Regions from separate parts of the Dactylosporangium sp. CA-139066 genome, predicted to be linked through region 1. Evidence: riboswitches for the same ligand, from Rfam matches in the RefSeq annotation. Region 1 holds a riboswitch; the other holds the start of a gene.
The links. A riboswitch is a leader RNA that binds a small molecule or an ion and turns the genes downstream of it on or off. The one in region 1 is predicted to bind S-adenosylmethionine.

Region 2: it holds a riboswitch for S-adenosylmethionine, as region 1 does, so the genes downstream of both, ACQEVU_RS14340 (N-acetyltransferase family protein) here and thrC (threonine synthase) in region 1, are expected to answer to the same signal.

Annotation. Positions count from the first base shown of each region.
Region 1 is NZ_JBNJNH010000002.1:1,902,159-1,909,625, reverse strand. Features, by position in the region: gene paaN (phenylacetic acid degradation protein PaaN) at 1-223, opposite strand, end outside; gene ACQEVU_RS53515 (GNAT family N-acetyltransferase) at 261-1,265, opposite strand; gene thrC (threonine synthase) at 1,586-2,854, opposite strand; SAM riboswitch class I at 2,869-3,006, opposite strand; gene ACQEVU_RS53505 (glucosyl-3-phosphoglycerate synthase) at 3,092-4,012, shown strand; gene ACQEVU_RS53500 (hypothetical protein) at 4,056-4,523, opposite strand; gene ACQEVU_RS53495 (ABC transporter permease) at 4,601-5,476, opposite strand; gene ACQEVU_RS53490 (alpha/beta fold hydrolase) at 5,616-7,467, opposite strand, start outside.
Region 2 is NZ_JBNJNH010000001.1:3,137,205-3,144,671, forward strand. Features, by position in the region: gene ACQEVU_RS14330 (M1 family metallopeptidase) at 1-343, opposite strand, end outside; gene ACQEVU_RS14335 (discoidin domain-containing protein) at 606-2,417, shown strand; gene ACQEVU_RS14340 (N-acetyltransferase family protein) at 2,472-3,026, opposite strand; SAM riboswitch class IV at 3,046-3,161, opposite strand; gene ACQEVU_RS14345 (alpha/beta fold hydrolase) at 3,207-3,992, opposite strand; gene ACQEVU_RS14350 (hypothetical protein) at 4,193-4,585, shown strand; gene ACQEVU_RS14355 (GNAT family N-acetyltransferase) at 4,586-5,098, opposite strand; gene ACQEVU_RS14360 (BTAD domain-containing putative transcriptional regulator) at 5,182-7,467, shown strand, end outside.

The DNA of each region.
Region 1 (7,467 bases):
CGGTGGACACCCAGTCGGTGATGCCCGGCTGGTCCTTGAGCGGGAAGTCCCCGCCCAGGTAGGCGCGGAAGGCCGCCTCGCCCTCGGCGGCCGCGTGCTCGCCGTAGATGCGCGGGCTCGGCGACTCCGGGTAGTTGGACCAGTACGCACGCTCAGCGATCGCGGTCAGCGCCCGCTCCAGCGTGTCCGCGTGGCTGGCGAACATGGGGTGTGAGTTCTCCATGCGGGCAATCCTGCCACCGCCGCCCGCGGGCGCCGTCCTAAATCGGACCCTGCCAGTTCGACCAGTACTCCCGGAAGCGGAACCCCATCGCCTCGTTGATCGAGATCATGAACGAGTTGGATGCCGCGTTGAATGTGTCGATGGTCGTCACCGCCGGCTCGGCCGCCCGCATCGCCCGCAGGTTGGCCACCTTCGCGACGATGCCGAGCCGGTGCCCGCGGTGGGCCGGATGGACCAGGGTGATCAGCTGCCAGGCGTGCCAGTCGACGGTCTTCGCCACCCGCATCGCGGTCCAGGCGACGAGCCGGCCGGTCGCGTCGTGGACGATGCCGGTCTCGTAGCGGCGGGTCCCCCAGGCGGCGAACGCCTCGTACTGCCGGCGCATGCGCTCGGCGGTGACGTTCTGCGGCTCGTAGGCCAGCTCGCCCATCGGCGTCTCGGCGATGAAGGAGCTGTCGAGGGCGGCCAGGTCGTCGAGGTACTCCGAAGGCAGGTCGTTGCGCCACTGCACGACGGAGTAGCCCGCGGCGCGCTCCAGGCCCTCGGCGTGGAGCCGGTCGACCGCGGCCTCGTCGACGTCGGCCAGCAGCAGGCGCCGGCGGGCGTCGGTGAGCCCGTTGGTCAGGCCGAGGGCGGCGCTGAAGGCCGACGGGGCGGCCGCGTCCAGGCTGAACCCGAGCCAGCCGGTGCGCCCGGCCGCCCGGGCGACGCCGGCGGCGTGCGCGGCGAGGGCCCGCCCGATGCCGCGGCGCCGGTGCTCCGGCCGCACGGAGAGCTCGACGTTGGCCTTGTCCAGGTTGTCCAGCCGGGGCAGGTCCAGCTGGAGGGTGCCGGCGGGGGTGTCGCCGTCGAGGGCCAGGTACACGTGCCGCTCGTCGGCCGGCGGCGGTACGGCGAAGGTCGCCCGGTGCAGGAATCGGCACTCGGGCGGGAAGTCGGGTACGTCCGCGCGCTGCGCGGCCTCGTTGATCTCGTACGCCGCGTCGATGGCGGCCGGGTCATCGGCGCGCACCTCGACGATCTCGAGCGTGGATTGGGCCATGCCGCCAGCGTGGGCCGGTCACCGGCGCCGGGGCAACCAAATATCCATGCCCGGAAATTGGTCGAGAGGACGCTCGCCAACACCTCCGGTGTTGTGGTCGCGGGCCCGAACCAGGGTTCCGGCCTCGCGGCGACACGTCCTCCCGCACGGAGCATCCTGAACCCCGGCACCTACGGCGTCAAGTCCGTCACACGGCGGACGGCGCCGCCGCGATCACGCTCAGTATCGATAAACTCCGCCATTCGGACGATCCGTTCCTCGTCCAAGTCTGGAAGCGCTCTCTCAATCTGAACGCTCGGTAATGATCGTCGCTCAAAAAATCATCCGAGCAGGCCGGCCTCGCGGGCCGACTTCAGCGAGGGCTTGACACGGTGGGTCGGGCCGACCCGCTCCGCGACCGCATCGAGGGTCTTGAGGCCGTCGCCGGTGTTGAAGATGACCGTTTCGGCGTTGGGGTCGAGCTTGGCCGATTCGACCAGCTTCTTGAGCACCGCGGTGGTGACGCCGCCGGCCGTCTCGGCGAACACGCCGGTGGTGCGGGCCAGCAGCTGGATGCCGGCGCGGATCTCGTCGTCGTCGACGTACTCCATCCAGCCCCCGGTCCGGCGCACCGCCTCCAGCGCGTAGACGCCGGCCGCCGGGTCGCCGATGTTCAGCGACTTCGCGATGCCGGTCGGCCGCACCGGGGTGATCTCGTCGACGCCGTCGTGCAGCGCCTTGGCGATCGGGTTGCAGCCGGCCGACTGGGCGCCGAAGACCTTCCACTCGCTCGGCGGCACGAGCCCGATCTCGACCAGCTCGACGAACGCCTTGTCGATCTTCGTCAGCAGCTCGCCGCTGGCCATCGGGATGACCACCTGGGCCGGGATGCGCCAGCCGAGCTGCTCGGCGACCTCGTAGCCGAGCGTCTTGGAGCCCTCGGCGTAGAACGGCCGGACGTTGACGTTGACGAACGCGGTGTCCTCGAACTCGTCGGTCTCCGTCAGCTCGGAGCAGAGCCGGTTGACCTCGTCGTAGGAGCCCTCGATGGCGACGACCTCGCCGCCGTACACCGCCGTCATGACGACCTTGCCGGGCTCCAGGTCGGCCGGGATGAACACGGTCGACGGGACGCCGGCGCGCGCGGCGTGCGCGGCGACGGAGTTGGCGAGGTTGCCGGTGGAGGCGCAGGAGTACCGCGTGAAGCCCAGCGCCCGCGCGGCGGTCAGCGCGACCGACACGACCCGGTCCTTGAACGAGTGGGTCGGGTTGGCCGAGTCGTCCTTGACGTACAGCGGCGCGGTGAACCCGAGCTCCTTGCCCAGGCCGTCGGCCTTGACCAGCGGGGTGAGGCCCGGGTCGAGGGTGACGCGGGTGGACGGGTCGACGCCGACCGGCAGCAGCGGCGCGTAGCGCCAGATGTTCTGGGGACCCGCCTCGATCTGCTCACGTGTCACCCGGGCCAGCGCCTCGGGGTCGTAGCCGACCTCGAGCGGGCCGAAACACTCGTAACAGGCGTGCTGCGCGGCGAGCGGGAAGGTGGCGCCGCAGCCGCGGCACACGAGGTTGCGGGCGGGCGAGTCGGTGAAGACGCCGAGCGTCGAGGTCATGGCGGGAGGCCTTCCTCTCATCTTTCCGAGCGCGGTTTCGCGCAAGGACGGATTTGGCACCTACCGCGAGCGGGCGGGCCTCAGCATCGAGACGCTCGCAGGGGTTGCCGGGGCTTCATCGGGCCGTATCCCTCTGCCCCTCTGGATGAGGTATTCAGTTGTTCCCCGATTGTAAGGGGCGCCACCCGGGCCCGGGTATGAGCCATCTCACGGGGTGGACGGGGCTAGCGTTCACTCATGCACCCGATCGCGGCGGACTGGTTCGCACGGCGCACGTCCGGCTGGCGGGACTGGCCGGAGGAGGACGTGCTCGCGGCGAAGGGCGATACCCGGGTGAGCGTGGTGCTGCCGGCCCTGGACGAGGAGCCGACCGTCGGGGAGATCGTGACCGGGGTACGGACGCTGGGGCCGCTCGTCGACGAGGTGATCGTGGTCGACTCGGGCTCCGTGGACCGCACCGCCGAGGTGGCGGCGGCGGCCGGGGCGACCGTGCACCACCGCGACGACATCCTGCCGGCGGCCGGGTCTCGGCCGGGCAAGGGCGAGGTGCTGTGGAAGGCGCTCGCGGTGACGAAGGGCGACGTGCTGGTGTACGTCGACGCCGACCTCACAGACTTCCGCCCGCACTTCGTGACCGGGCTGCTCGGCCCGCTCTTCGCCGACCCGGCCACGCTGATGGTCAAGGCGTTCTACGACCGGCCGCTGCTCGACGTCTCCGCGGCCGGCGGCGGGCGGGTCACCGAGCTCGCCGCCCGGCCGCTGCTCAACGCCCACTTCCCGGAGCTCGCCGGGGTGGTCCAGCCACTGGCCGGCGAGTACGCGGCGCGGCGCACGCTGCTGGAGTCGCTGCCGTTCGCGGCCGGCTACGGCGTGGAGACGGGGCTGCTCATCGACACGTTCCGCGGGCACGGGCTGGACGCGGTGGCGCAGGTCGACCTCGGCCAGCGCACCCACGGCCACCAGGACACGGCGGCGCTGGGGCGGATGGCGGCGACGATCGTGCACACGATCCACGCCCGGGTGGCCCCCGAGCGGGCGCTCTGGCCGACGCTGACGCAGTTCGAGCGGCATGACTCCGCGGTGGTACCGCGAGAGACGCCCGTTTCCCACCCCGACCGCCCGCCGATCCGGACGGTCCCCGGCTACGGGGCCGCCTGACGCCCCGCGACGGTGGCGCCGCCGGCCACGACGAGCATCGGCCTCATGACTCGGGCACGAAGCGCCACAGCTGCGCGGTCGCGGTGCCGGCGCCCAGCACCGCGAGGACGAGGGCGCCCCACTCGGCGGTGAGCAGCCACCACGGCGTCTCGATGACGGCCACCGGGTCGTCGCCGGTGAACGAGCCGACGATGACGGCCACGGCGATGAGCAGCATGACGACGAGCAGCAGGACCGCTATGAGGCGCAGCACCCACTGGCCGGTGCGGCCGCCGAGGCGGGCCAGCAGCGTGCTGCCGGCCGCCACCGCGGCCCCGAACCCGCTGGCGATCGCGCCGAGCAGGGTGAAGATGCGGGCGGTCTCCACCTCCGTCGGCCCCTGCGTCAGGTTCGACGTCTGCGCGAAGTGCGTCCACTGCACCAGGTGCGCCTGGTCGTAGTAGAGGCCCGCCGCGAGGGCGGCGAGCCCCACGACCAACACGCACGCGCCACCGAGGGCGGAGATCCGCATGGACGGGCACCCTACCGGCCGGTAGCGGCCCGTCCATGCAGGGGTCCGCAGCCCTCAGCTCACCACGCGCTGCGTCCTCAGCTGACGACGTCCTTGCGCAGGAAGCGCCACCAGGCCAGGGAGAAGAACACGGTGGCGTACATCAGCGCAGCCACACAGCCCTTGACCAGATCGCCGGTCTGCATAGGGCTGGACAGCAGGCCCAGCCAGGCGTCGGCGTAGTGGGTCGGCAGCACGGTGCGCAGGTTTCCCAGCGCGGTGATCTGGTCGAGGATGTTCGACAGGATCTGCAGCAGCACCGCCCCGCCGACGGCGCCCAGCGGCGCGTCGGTCGACACCGACAGCAGGAACGCCAGGGACGCCACGACGAGCAGGGACACGCACAGGTACCCGACGATCTCCAGCAGCCGCACCACGCTCGTGCCGGCCGGGATCTCCCCGCCGATCGGGGCGCTCAGCGGCGCCCAGCCGTAGCGCAGCGTCCCGGCCAGCAGCGCGGTGGCCACCAGGGTGAGGATCGCGAGCAGGCTGTAGAGCAGCGCGACGGTCAGCTTGATGCCGAGCAGGCGCGCCCGGGGCACCGGCATGGCCAGCAGGTAGCGCAGGCTCCCCCAGCTCGCCTCGCTGGCCACGGTGTCGCCGCAGAACAGCGCGACCACCACGACGAGCAGGAAGCCGGACGAGACCAGCAGGGTGAACAGGGTGAAGTTCGGGCCGCCGGAGGTGGCCAGGTCCGACAGGCGGGAGAACTCGCCGTTGTTGCCGCCGCCGTTGTCGTTGCCGCTGTCGAGCTGGAACGCGGTCAGGATGATCAGTGGCAGCAGCACCATGAAGCCCAGCGCCAGCTGCGTGCGCCGGCGCGAGGCCTGCCGTCGGATCTCGGTCCACAGCGAGAGGGTCGCGCCCGGCCGGTAGCCCGCCGCGCCCCCGATCACAGCTGTAGCTGTATCCATGCTCACGCGTCCTCCGCTTCGCTGCGGCCGTGCAAGGGCCGTCGACTGTGCTTGTGGTGAGCGGTCTCAACGCCCAGTCTGGCTCGACGAGGCTTCGCGACGGTCGACCCAGACCGGGCGCCGCTTCGCTCCGAACCGCTCACGGCCGCTCCCCGCTCGCCTTGGTGTCCCCGCCGACCAATGAAAGGAATGCGTCTTCCAGCCGCCGGCGCGGCGCGACCCGGTCGATGCCGACCCCGGCGCGCACCAGCGCCGCCACCATCTCGGCGCGCGGCATGCCGTCGACGTCGACGACCAGCCCGCGGCCGTCCGCCGCGGCGACCGAGCGGACGCCGGCGAGGTCGCGCAGCACCTTCTCGGCCTCGACGACGTCGGAGACGTCCAGCTGCACCGTCGGGGAGTCGCCGACGATGTCCTCGACCGGCCCCGCGGCGACCACCTCGCCGCGGTGCATGACCACGACGTCGGTGCACGTCTGCTCGACCTCCGCCAGCAGGTGGCTGGAGACCAGCACCGCCCGCCCGCCGGTGGCGTAGCGGCGCAGCACCCGGCGCATCTCGGCGATCTGCGGCGGGTCGAGCCCGTCCGTCGGCTCGTCGAGCACGAGCAGCTCCGGCAGGCCGAGCATGGCCTGCGCGATCGCGAGGCGCTGCTTCATGCCGTGGCTGTAGGTGCGCACCTTGCGGTGCACGGCGCTGCCGAGGCCGGCGATGTCGTAGGCCTCCTCGAAGCGCGCGTCGGCGGCCGGGCGGCCGGTCGCCTTCCAGTACAGCTCCAGGTTCTGCGCGCCGGTGAGGTGCGGCAGGAAGCCCGGCCCCTCGACCAGCGCGCCGACCCGGGACAGCACCGGCGCGCCGGGCAGCAGCCGGTGGCCGAAGACGAGGATCTCCCCCGACGTCGGCCGGGTGAGGCCCATGAGCACGCGCAGCGACGTCGTCTTGCCGGCGCCGTTCGGGCCCAGCAGGCCGACGACCTGCCCGCGGTTGACGGTGAAGTCCACCTTGGCGACCGCGACGAAGTCCTTGTACTCCTTGCGCAGCCCCCGCACGACCAGCGGCGTGTCGACGAGGTCGGTCTCGAAGCTGCGGTCGATGCGCCGGGCCCGGCGGCGGGCCAGCAGCAGCACCAGGACGAGACCGAGCGCGATGGCGGCGACGAGGCCGATCAGGACGTACACCCAGATCACATCGGGGTCGGCGAGCGGCGTGCCGGCGATGGCGGGCAGCGTGACCGCGCCGTCGACCGCCACGGTGTACACCACCGGCTCCGACGGCGACCAGTAGGCGCTGTCGGAGGTCGCCACGGTGATGCCGATCCGGTGCCCGGCCTCGAAGCGGTGCACGACGGCGGGCAGGGTGACGGTCACCGGCACCGCGCCGGAGATGTCCTTCGCCAGCCCGGTGAGGCGGATCGGGGCGATGAGCCCGTCCGGGATGTTCCCCGGCGAGCCGTCGCCCGGCAGGTCGTAGAGCTTGACGAACAGCGTCGCCTCGCCGGTCGGGGACGCGGCCCGCAGCTTGACGGCGGGCGCGCCGGCGACGTCGAGGGCGCCCAGCAGCGGCGCGGAGACGAAGCTCGCGTTCTGGCCGGGCACCTCCCGGGTCACCCCGGCCCCGGCCGCCCCGGCCGCGCCGAGCAGGCTCGACAGGCCGGCGATCGGCAGCGACGAGATCGCGGCCGGGTTGCCGTCCGGCGGGTTGGCGATCGACTGGGCCGGGCCGCGCAGGTCGACCGACGTGCCCGCGTCGTGCAGGCCCGGGTAGTCCGCCACCTTGGACGCGGTGGTGACCACGCCGCGGCCCTGCGCGTTGAGGCCGGAGACACGCGCGTAGGTGAAGCTGTTCTCGGGCGCCGCGCCGTTGCCCTTGAGGTAGTGGTCGAGCCACTGGCCGGCCAGCAGCCGCAGCCGGTCGACCTCGGACTGCGGGCCGGTGCCGCCGTCGTGGCCGCCGGTGAACCAGGCGACCCGCACCGGGGTGCCGTTGGCGGCG
Region 2 (7,467 bases), on a different contig from region 1:
GCGTGACCTTCAGGGCGGTGCAGCCGACGGTGAGCGCACCCGCCGTACCGCCGGAAAGGTTGCTGACCGTGATCGGGGTGCCGGACGGGCACGTGCCGTGGTAGTTGTCCCACAGGCGCAGATAGACCTCGCTCAGCGCGGTCGGGGACGTGTTGGTGAACGTGATCGCCTGGTGGCCGGTCCACGAGGCGCCGGTGCTGTTGCTGGTGAGCGTGACGGTGTAGCGGGCCAGGCCCGGGGTGCGGGTCGTGTCGACCGCGGCGTGCGCCGCGGGGGCGAACGCCACGGCGGCGACGATGCTGGTGGCCGCGGCGGTGAGCGCGGCCCGGATGCGGAGGTTCATCCTCGGATTCCCTTCGTGGGGGGTGCGGTCAGCATCGGAGCGATACTCATGCATGTCAATGAATGACCACCCTTGTCGCATCCCGCGCGCTCCCGGCAGGAAATCGCTCTCCGCCCTTGACTTCCCAGGGGTCGGTGTTGGTAGCGTGCGACTGAGAGAGCGCTCTCTAATCCCTCTCACAGCGCCCGCCGGCCGTGCCGATCCGCCATCGGCACGCCCCAACCATGCGGCCGGTCGGACGCGCACCCCACGAGGAGAGCCCATGCACAACCTCGAATCGCAGCACCGGCGCCCGCCGCGCCGGATCAAGGGCTGGGCCGCGGGCGTCACCGCCGCGGCGACGCTCGGGCTGGTGGCCATCACCGCCGTCGCGTATGCCGGTACCAGCAGTGATGCGAAGGCCGGCGCCGGGACGCAGGTGGCGCAGCTGGCGGCCGCGGCCGCGCCCGTTCCGCCGGCCGGGTTCACGCTGACCTGGAGCGATGAGTTCAACGGTGCCGCGGGCACCGGCGTGAACACGGGTACGTGGAAGTACGACACGGGGCCGGGCAGCTCGTTCGGTACCGGTGAGATCGAGACGATGACCAACAGCACGGCCAACGTGTTCCAGGACGGCAACGGGCACCTGGTGCTGCGGGCCCTGCACTCGGGCACCGACCCGCGGGCGGGCTGGACGTCCGGGCGCATCGAGACGCAGGCGGCCACGTTCGGCGCGGACGCCGGCGACGTGGTGCGCATGGAGTCCTCGATCCAGCAGCCCAATGTGACGACGGCGAACGGGGCGGGGTACTGGCCGGCGTTCTGGATGCTCGGTTCGACGCTGCGGACCGGTACGCCGTGGCCGACGAGTGGTGAGGTCGACATTCTGGAGGACATCAACGGGCGTAGCTCGGTGTTCGGGACGCTGCACTGCGGGACGAACCCGGGTGGTCCGTGTAACGAGTCGACCGGTCTGGGTAGTGGTGAGCGTGCGTGTGCCGGGTGTCAGACCGGGTATCACACGTATGCGGTGGAGATTGACCGGTCGAAGTCGCCGGAGGAGATCCGGTGGTACCTCGACGGTGCCAACTACTTCACGCTGCCGGCGACGCGGGTGGACGCGACGACGTGGAACAACGCGGTGCACCACCCGTTCTTCATCATCTACGACCTTGCGATGGGCGGCGGCTTCCCCGACGCGTTCGGTGGCGGCCCCAACGCCAGCACCATCTCCGGCGGCCAGATGAACATCGACTGGGTCGCGGTCTACAACAAGAAGGGCGGCACGACGACGCCGCCGCCCGGCAACAACATCGCCCAGGGCAAGCCGACCACGGCCTCCTCGAGCGAGAACGCCACCCTCGGTGCCGGCAACGCCACCGACGGCAACACGGGCACCCGCTGGTCGAGCGCGTTCAGCGACCCGCAGTGGCTGCAGGTCGACCTGGGCCAGTCGTACAACATCACCAACGTCAACCTGAACTGGGAGGCCGCCTACGCGAAGGCCTTCCAGATCCAGACGTCCAACGACGGCACCAACTGGACGAGCATCTACAGCACCACGACGGGAACCGGCGGCAACCAGACGCTCAACGTGACCGGCTCCGGACGCTACGTGCGCATGTACGGCACGCAGCGCGCCACCGCCTACGGTTACTCGCTGTACGAGTTCGGTCTCGCCGGTACTCCCGGCGGCGGCACGGGCGGCGGCAACCTGCTCTCCCAGGGCCACCCGACCACGGCCTCGTCGAGCGAGAACGCCGGCACTGCGGCGGGCAACGCCACCGACGGCAACACCGGCACGCGCTGGTCGAGCGGCTTCAGCGACCCGCAGTGGCTGCAGGTCGACCTCGGCGCCACGCACAGCATCAGCAAGGTGAACCTGAACTGGGAGGCCGCCTACGCGAAGGCGTTCCAGATCCAGACGTCCAACGACGGCACCAACTGGACGAACATCTACAGCACCACCACCGGCACGGGCGGCAACCAGACGCTCAACGTGACCGGCTCCGGGCGCTACGTGCGCATGTACGGCACGCAGCGCGCGACGCAGTACGGCTACTCGCTGTGGGAGTTCCAGGTCTACGGCAGCTGACCTCGCCGATCGGGGGCGCCGGGTCCGCTGGGCCCGGCGCCCCCGCCAGTGACGTCAGGCGGTGCGGAGGGTTGCGGCGTCCGGCCAGGCCATCCGGAGCTTGTTCGGGGCGCCGTTGAGCCACGCCGGGTTGCCGGCGGGCGCTGACACCGCCACCGTCTCCACGCACGTCCCGCCGCGGGCGGCGTAGAACGCCTGCGCCGCGGTGTTCTGCTGCAGCACCCAGAGGTACATCGCGTCGCCGGCGGCGCGTTCACCGATCGCCTCGGCGGCCCGGCCCAGCAGCCGCGTGCCGAGGCCCCCGCGGCGCCGGTCGTGCACGACGTGGAGGTTGTCGACGAGGCTGCCCCACCGCGGGTCGTCGTCGAACACGACGTGGACAAAGCCCTCGAGCCGCCCGTCCCGCTCGGCGAGCACCGTCTCGGTGCCGGCGGGGGAGGCGAGCTTCGCCGTCCACACCGCAATGCGGTCGGCTTCGACGTCGCCGTCGAGGAAGGCGTCGGCGTAGGCGCCGCGGTAGTGGCGGCGCCAACTGTCCGCGTGCAGCAGCGCCACCCGCTCGGCGTCCTGCGGCCCCGCCGGACGGAACTCGACCTCGGACACGATCACTCGGCATGCACCCCTCGGGCGTCGCGGCTTGCCCGGCGCCCATCGCGCCGAGCCCGGTCATCACCCGGAGCACCCCGCCCGCGAACGAAGGGTTGCCGACCAGCGAGCCGGGGCTTGACGCTGGTGCTCATGACCGCGGCCCAACGCTAGCACCATCATCGATCGCCCGTTGCGGGCCCCTCAGTCCGGCAGCGACAGAAACTCCTCGACCAGCGACGGCAGCGTCGGGGCGGCCGTCGCGTCGTAGTGGGTGCGGCCGGGCAGGATCGCCAGCCGGTTGGGGCCGCGCTTGGAGCCGTCCCACTCCGCGTCGCGCAGGCCGCCGCCGAGCAGCGCGTAGAACTCGGCGATGTGGGACGGCGGGACGGAGTCGGCGTCGGCGTAGACGAGCATGGTCGGTGCCGTGATCCGCGCGGCCTCGGCCGACCAGTCGTAGTCGCGGCGCAGCATCTCGCCGAGCTTCGTGGCCAGGACCGGCCAGTCCTCCACCCGCGGCGCGACGCGCTCGTAGGCCGCGTAGAGCGGCGAGGCCTTCATTCCTTCCGCCATCTCCGGCCCGATCTGCGCCATCCCGGCGCGCACCTCCGGGAACCAGCCCGTGCGCCGCACCGGCGTCGACATGACGATCAGCCGCCGCACGACGTCGGGGTGCTGGATGGCGACCCGCAGCGCCGTGCCCGCTCCGAGCGAGTAGCCGAACACATCGGCCCGCTCGAGCCCAAGGTGCCGGATCAGCGCCGCGACGTCGTCGCCGAGCGTCTCATACCGCAACGGGCGGTCCGCGTCCGGCGTGTGCCCGTGGCCCTGCAGCTCGACGGCGATGACCCGCCGTCGCCGGGCGAGGGTTTCGAGCAACGGGCCGAACAGCTCAACCGTCCAGAACCCGCCGTGCAGGAGCACCAGCGGCTCGCCGCCGCCATGCTCCTCGTACCACAACGAGACCCCGTTCACCTCCGCGTACGTCATGCACACGACCCTAGTCGCGGGGTACGACAAAAACGACTGAACGGCGGGGCACCCGAAACTGTGGTGGTCATCGATACTTCGTCCATGGCCCCTGCTCGAGCCCGAGCAGCAGCTGCGGCGCGACATCACGGCGCGCGGCGGGGTCCGGACCGCGAAGTGGGTCGTCCACTACGGCGACGGCTGAGCGTACGCTGGCCGCCGTGATCGAGAGGCCCAGCCAGAAGTGGCGGCGCGAGGTGGCGCAGCAGTCGGCGGCCGTGGCCGCGGGAACGTTGCCGGCCGACGAGGCGTACGCCATCACGTTCTTCCCGCCCGACTTCACCGAGGCCGTCGACGCCGCCCTGGTCGCCTACGAGCGGGAGATCGCCGGCCGGCCGCCCGGCGGCGGTGACGGCGCGATCTGGGTCGCCGTCGAGCGGGTGGCCAACGCGCTCAACGACGCCGACGACGGCAGCATCGAGACCACGATCCGCGAGGAGCTCTCGGAGTACATCGACCAGGTCCTGGTCGAGCACGGCATCGACGTCGAGGGGCTCGCCGAGCGCCGCGGCGCCGACCCGGCCGACCTGGCCGGGGAGTGGCGCGACTGGTAGTCAGCCGCGCCGCGCGGACCACTCCGGGCGGAGGAGGCCGAAGACCACGCTGTCGTGGTACCGGCCGTCCGTCTCCAGGGAGAACTCGCGCAGCGTGCCCTCGCGGGTGAAGCCCAGGCGCTCCAGCAGGCGGACCGAGCGGGTGTTGGCGGCGATCGTGTGGGCCTGCACGCGGTGCAGGCGCATCGCCGTGAAGCCGTGGCGCAGGATCGCGGCGGCCGCCTCGGATGCGTAGCCGCGGCCCCAGTGCGCCGCCGCCATGTCGCAGCCCACCTCGGCGCGGCGGTGCTGGCGGTGCCAGCTGTGCAGGCCCATCAGGCCGATCACGGTGCCGTCGAGCTCCAGCGCCCAGTGGCGGCGCAGGTCGGCGGCCGACTCGGCGACGAGGTACTCCACGAACGCCTCCGCCTCGGCGACGGTGCGCAACGGGTCGTCGTTGTACCGCTGGACGTCCGGGTCGCCGCGGAACACCAGCACGTCGGCGGCGTCGGCGACGGTAGGCTCGCGAAGCACGAGCCGTTCCGTGCGAATCGGCTGCAGGGCCACGAGCGGCAGCCTAGAGCACCGGACACGAGGGGGGTGCAGCAATCGGCGGCGTGTGGATCGGCCTGCTGGGACCGCTCGAGGTCCGCGACGGCGACGGCGCGCCCGTCGAGGTCGGCGGGGCGCGGCTGCGCGTCCTGGTGACGCTGCTGGCGCTGGAGCCGGGGCGGGTGGTCAGCGCGGCGCGGCTGGTCGACGGCGTCTGGGGCGAGCACCCGCCGTCCGGGGCCGGTAACGCGCTGCAGTCGCTGGTCTCCCGGCTGCGCCGGGCGCTGCCCGACGGGGTGCTGCAGGCCCGGCCGACCGGATACGTGCTGGACGTCGAGCCGGGCGCCGTCGACCACGTGCGGTTCGAGGAGCTGGTCCGCCGGGCCCGGGCGGAGGCCGAGCCCGCCCTCGCGGTCGCGGCGTTGCGGGAGGCCGAGGCGCTCTGGCGCGGGCCGGCGCTCGCCGACGCCGACGACGCCGCGTTCGCCCGGCCGTGGCGGGCCCGCCTGGACGAGCTGCGCTTCGCCGCCATCGAGGACCGCATCGAGGCCGAGCTGGGGATCGGGGAGCGGGTCGTCGCCGAGCTCGAGGCCCTGGTGTCGGCGCATCCGCTGCGGGAGCGGCTGGTCGGGCTGCTGATGCGGGCGCTCGCCGACGCCGGGCGCGGTGCCGAGGCGCTCACCGCGTTCGAGCGCTTCCGCGGGCGCCTCGCCGACGAGCTCGGCGCCGACCCGTCGCCGCAGCTGGTCGAGGTACACCTGGCGATCCTGCGCGGCGAGACCGAGCGGGATCCGGCGCCGGGCAACCTGCGGGCCGCCCTGACCAGCTTCGTCGGGCGGGACGCCGACGTCGGCGCGGTCCGGCGGCTCGTCGCCGACGGGCGCCTCGTGACGCTCGTCGGGCCGGGCGGGGCCGGCAAGACGCGACTGTCCGTGGAGACCGGGCGCACGCTGCGCGAGGCGATTCCCGACGGGGTGTGGCTGGTCGAGCTGGCCCCGGTCACCGACGCCGGCGACATCATCCAGGCCGTGTGGGCGGCGCTGGGGCTGCGCGATCCCGCCGGGCGGCCGGCGCAGGGGCTGCGCGGCGGCGGGGGCGACACCGACGGCTCCGACGGGCCGGGGCGGCTGGCCGACGCGCTCGCGTACCGCCGGCTGATGCTCATCCTCGACAACTGCGAACACGTCATCGGTGCGGCCGCGGCGCTCGCCGAGCGGCTGCTGGGGGAGTCGCCGCACCTGCGGATCCTGGCGACCAGCCGCGAGCCGCTCGGCATCACCGGCGAGGTGCTCTACGGCGTGGAGCCGCTGTCGCTGCCGCCGGCCGGGGCGGACCCCGCGGCCGCCGCGACGTTCCCGTCGGTCCGTCTGTTTCAAGACCGGGCCGCAGCGGTACGGCCAGGGCTCTCCCTCGACAGCGCCACCGCGGACGCCGCCGTGCGGATCTGCCGCGCGCTGGACGGCATGCCCCTGGCCATCGAGCTCGCCGCCGCCCGCTGCCGCACGCTCACCCCGGCGCAGATCGCCGATCGGCTCGACGACCGCTTCCGGCTGCTCAACCGCGGCAGCCGCACCGCCCGGCCGCGGCACCAGACCCTGCGCGCCGTCGTCGACTGGAGCTGGGACCTGCTCGCCGAGCCCGAGCGGGTGATGCTGCGCCGGCTGGCGACCTTCCCCGGCGGCGCCACCGTCGAGTCGGCCGCCGCCGTGTGCGACCCCGACGGGCGCCTCGGCGACCCGGAGGAGCTGCTCACCACGCTCGCCGAGAAGTCGCTGCTGATCGCCGGCGACGACCTGCGGTACCGCATGCTGGAAACCATCCGCGCCTACGGCCTGGAACGCCTCGACGAACACGGCGAGACCGACGAGCTGCGGCGCCGGCACGGCGCCTGGTTCCTGGCGCTCGCCGAGCGCCTCGAGCCGGGGCTGCGCACCTCGCGGCAGCTGGAGTCCCTCGCCGAGCTCAACGCCGAGCACGACAACCTGCACGGCGCGCTGCGGCGGGCCATCGCCGCCGGCGACACCGACCTCGCCGTGCGGCTCGTCTCGTGCGTCGGCTGGTACTGGTGGCTCGGCGGGCACCGCGTCGAGGGCGCCGCCCTGGCCAGTGCCGCGCTGTCGATGCCCGGCGCGGCCGACCCGGACGCCCGCGCGATGGCGTGCGGCGTCGCCGCCGTCAACGGCTTCGACGGGCTCGGCGACACCGAGATGCTGGACCGGTGGTTCCACGAGGCCATGGGGTACTCCGGCAACCACCCCATGTTCCGGCTCTTCCAGGTCGTCGCGTACCTCTACCGGGAGGGCCCGACCAGCGCCGTCCTCGAGCGGATCGGCACGCTCTCCGACGACCCC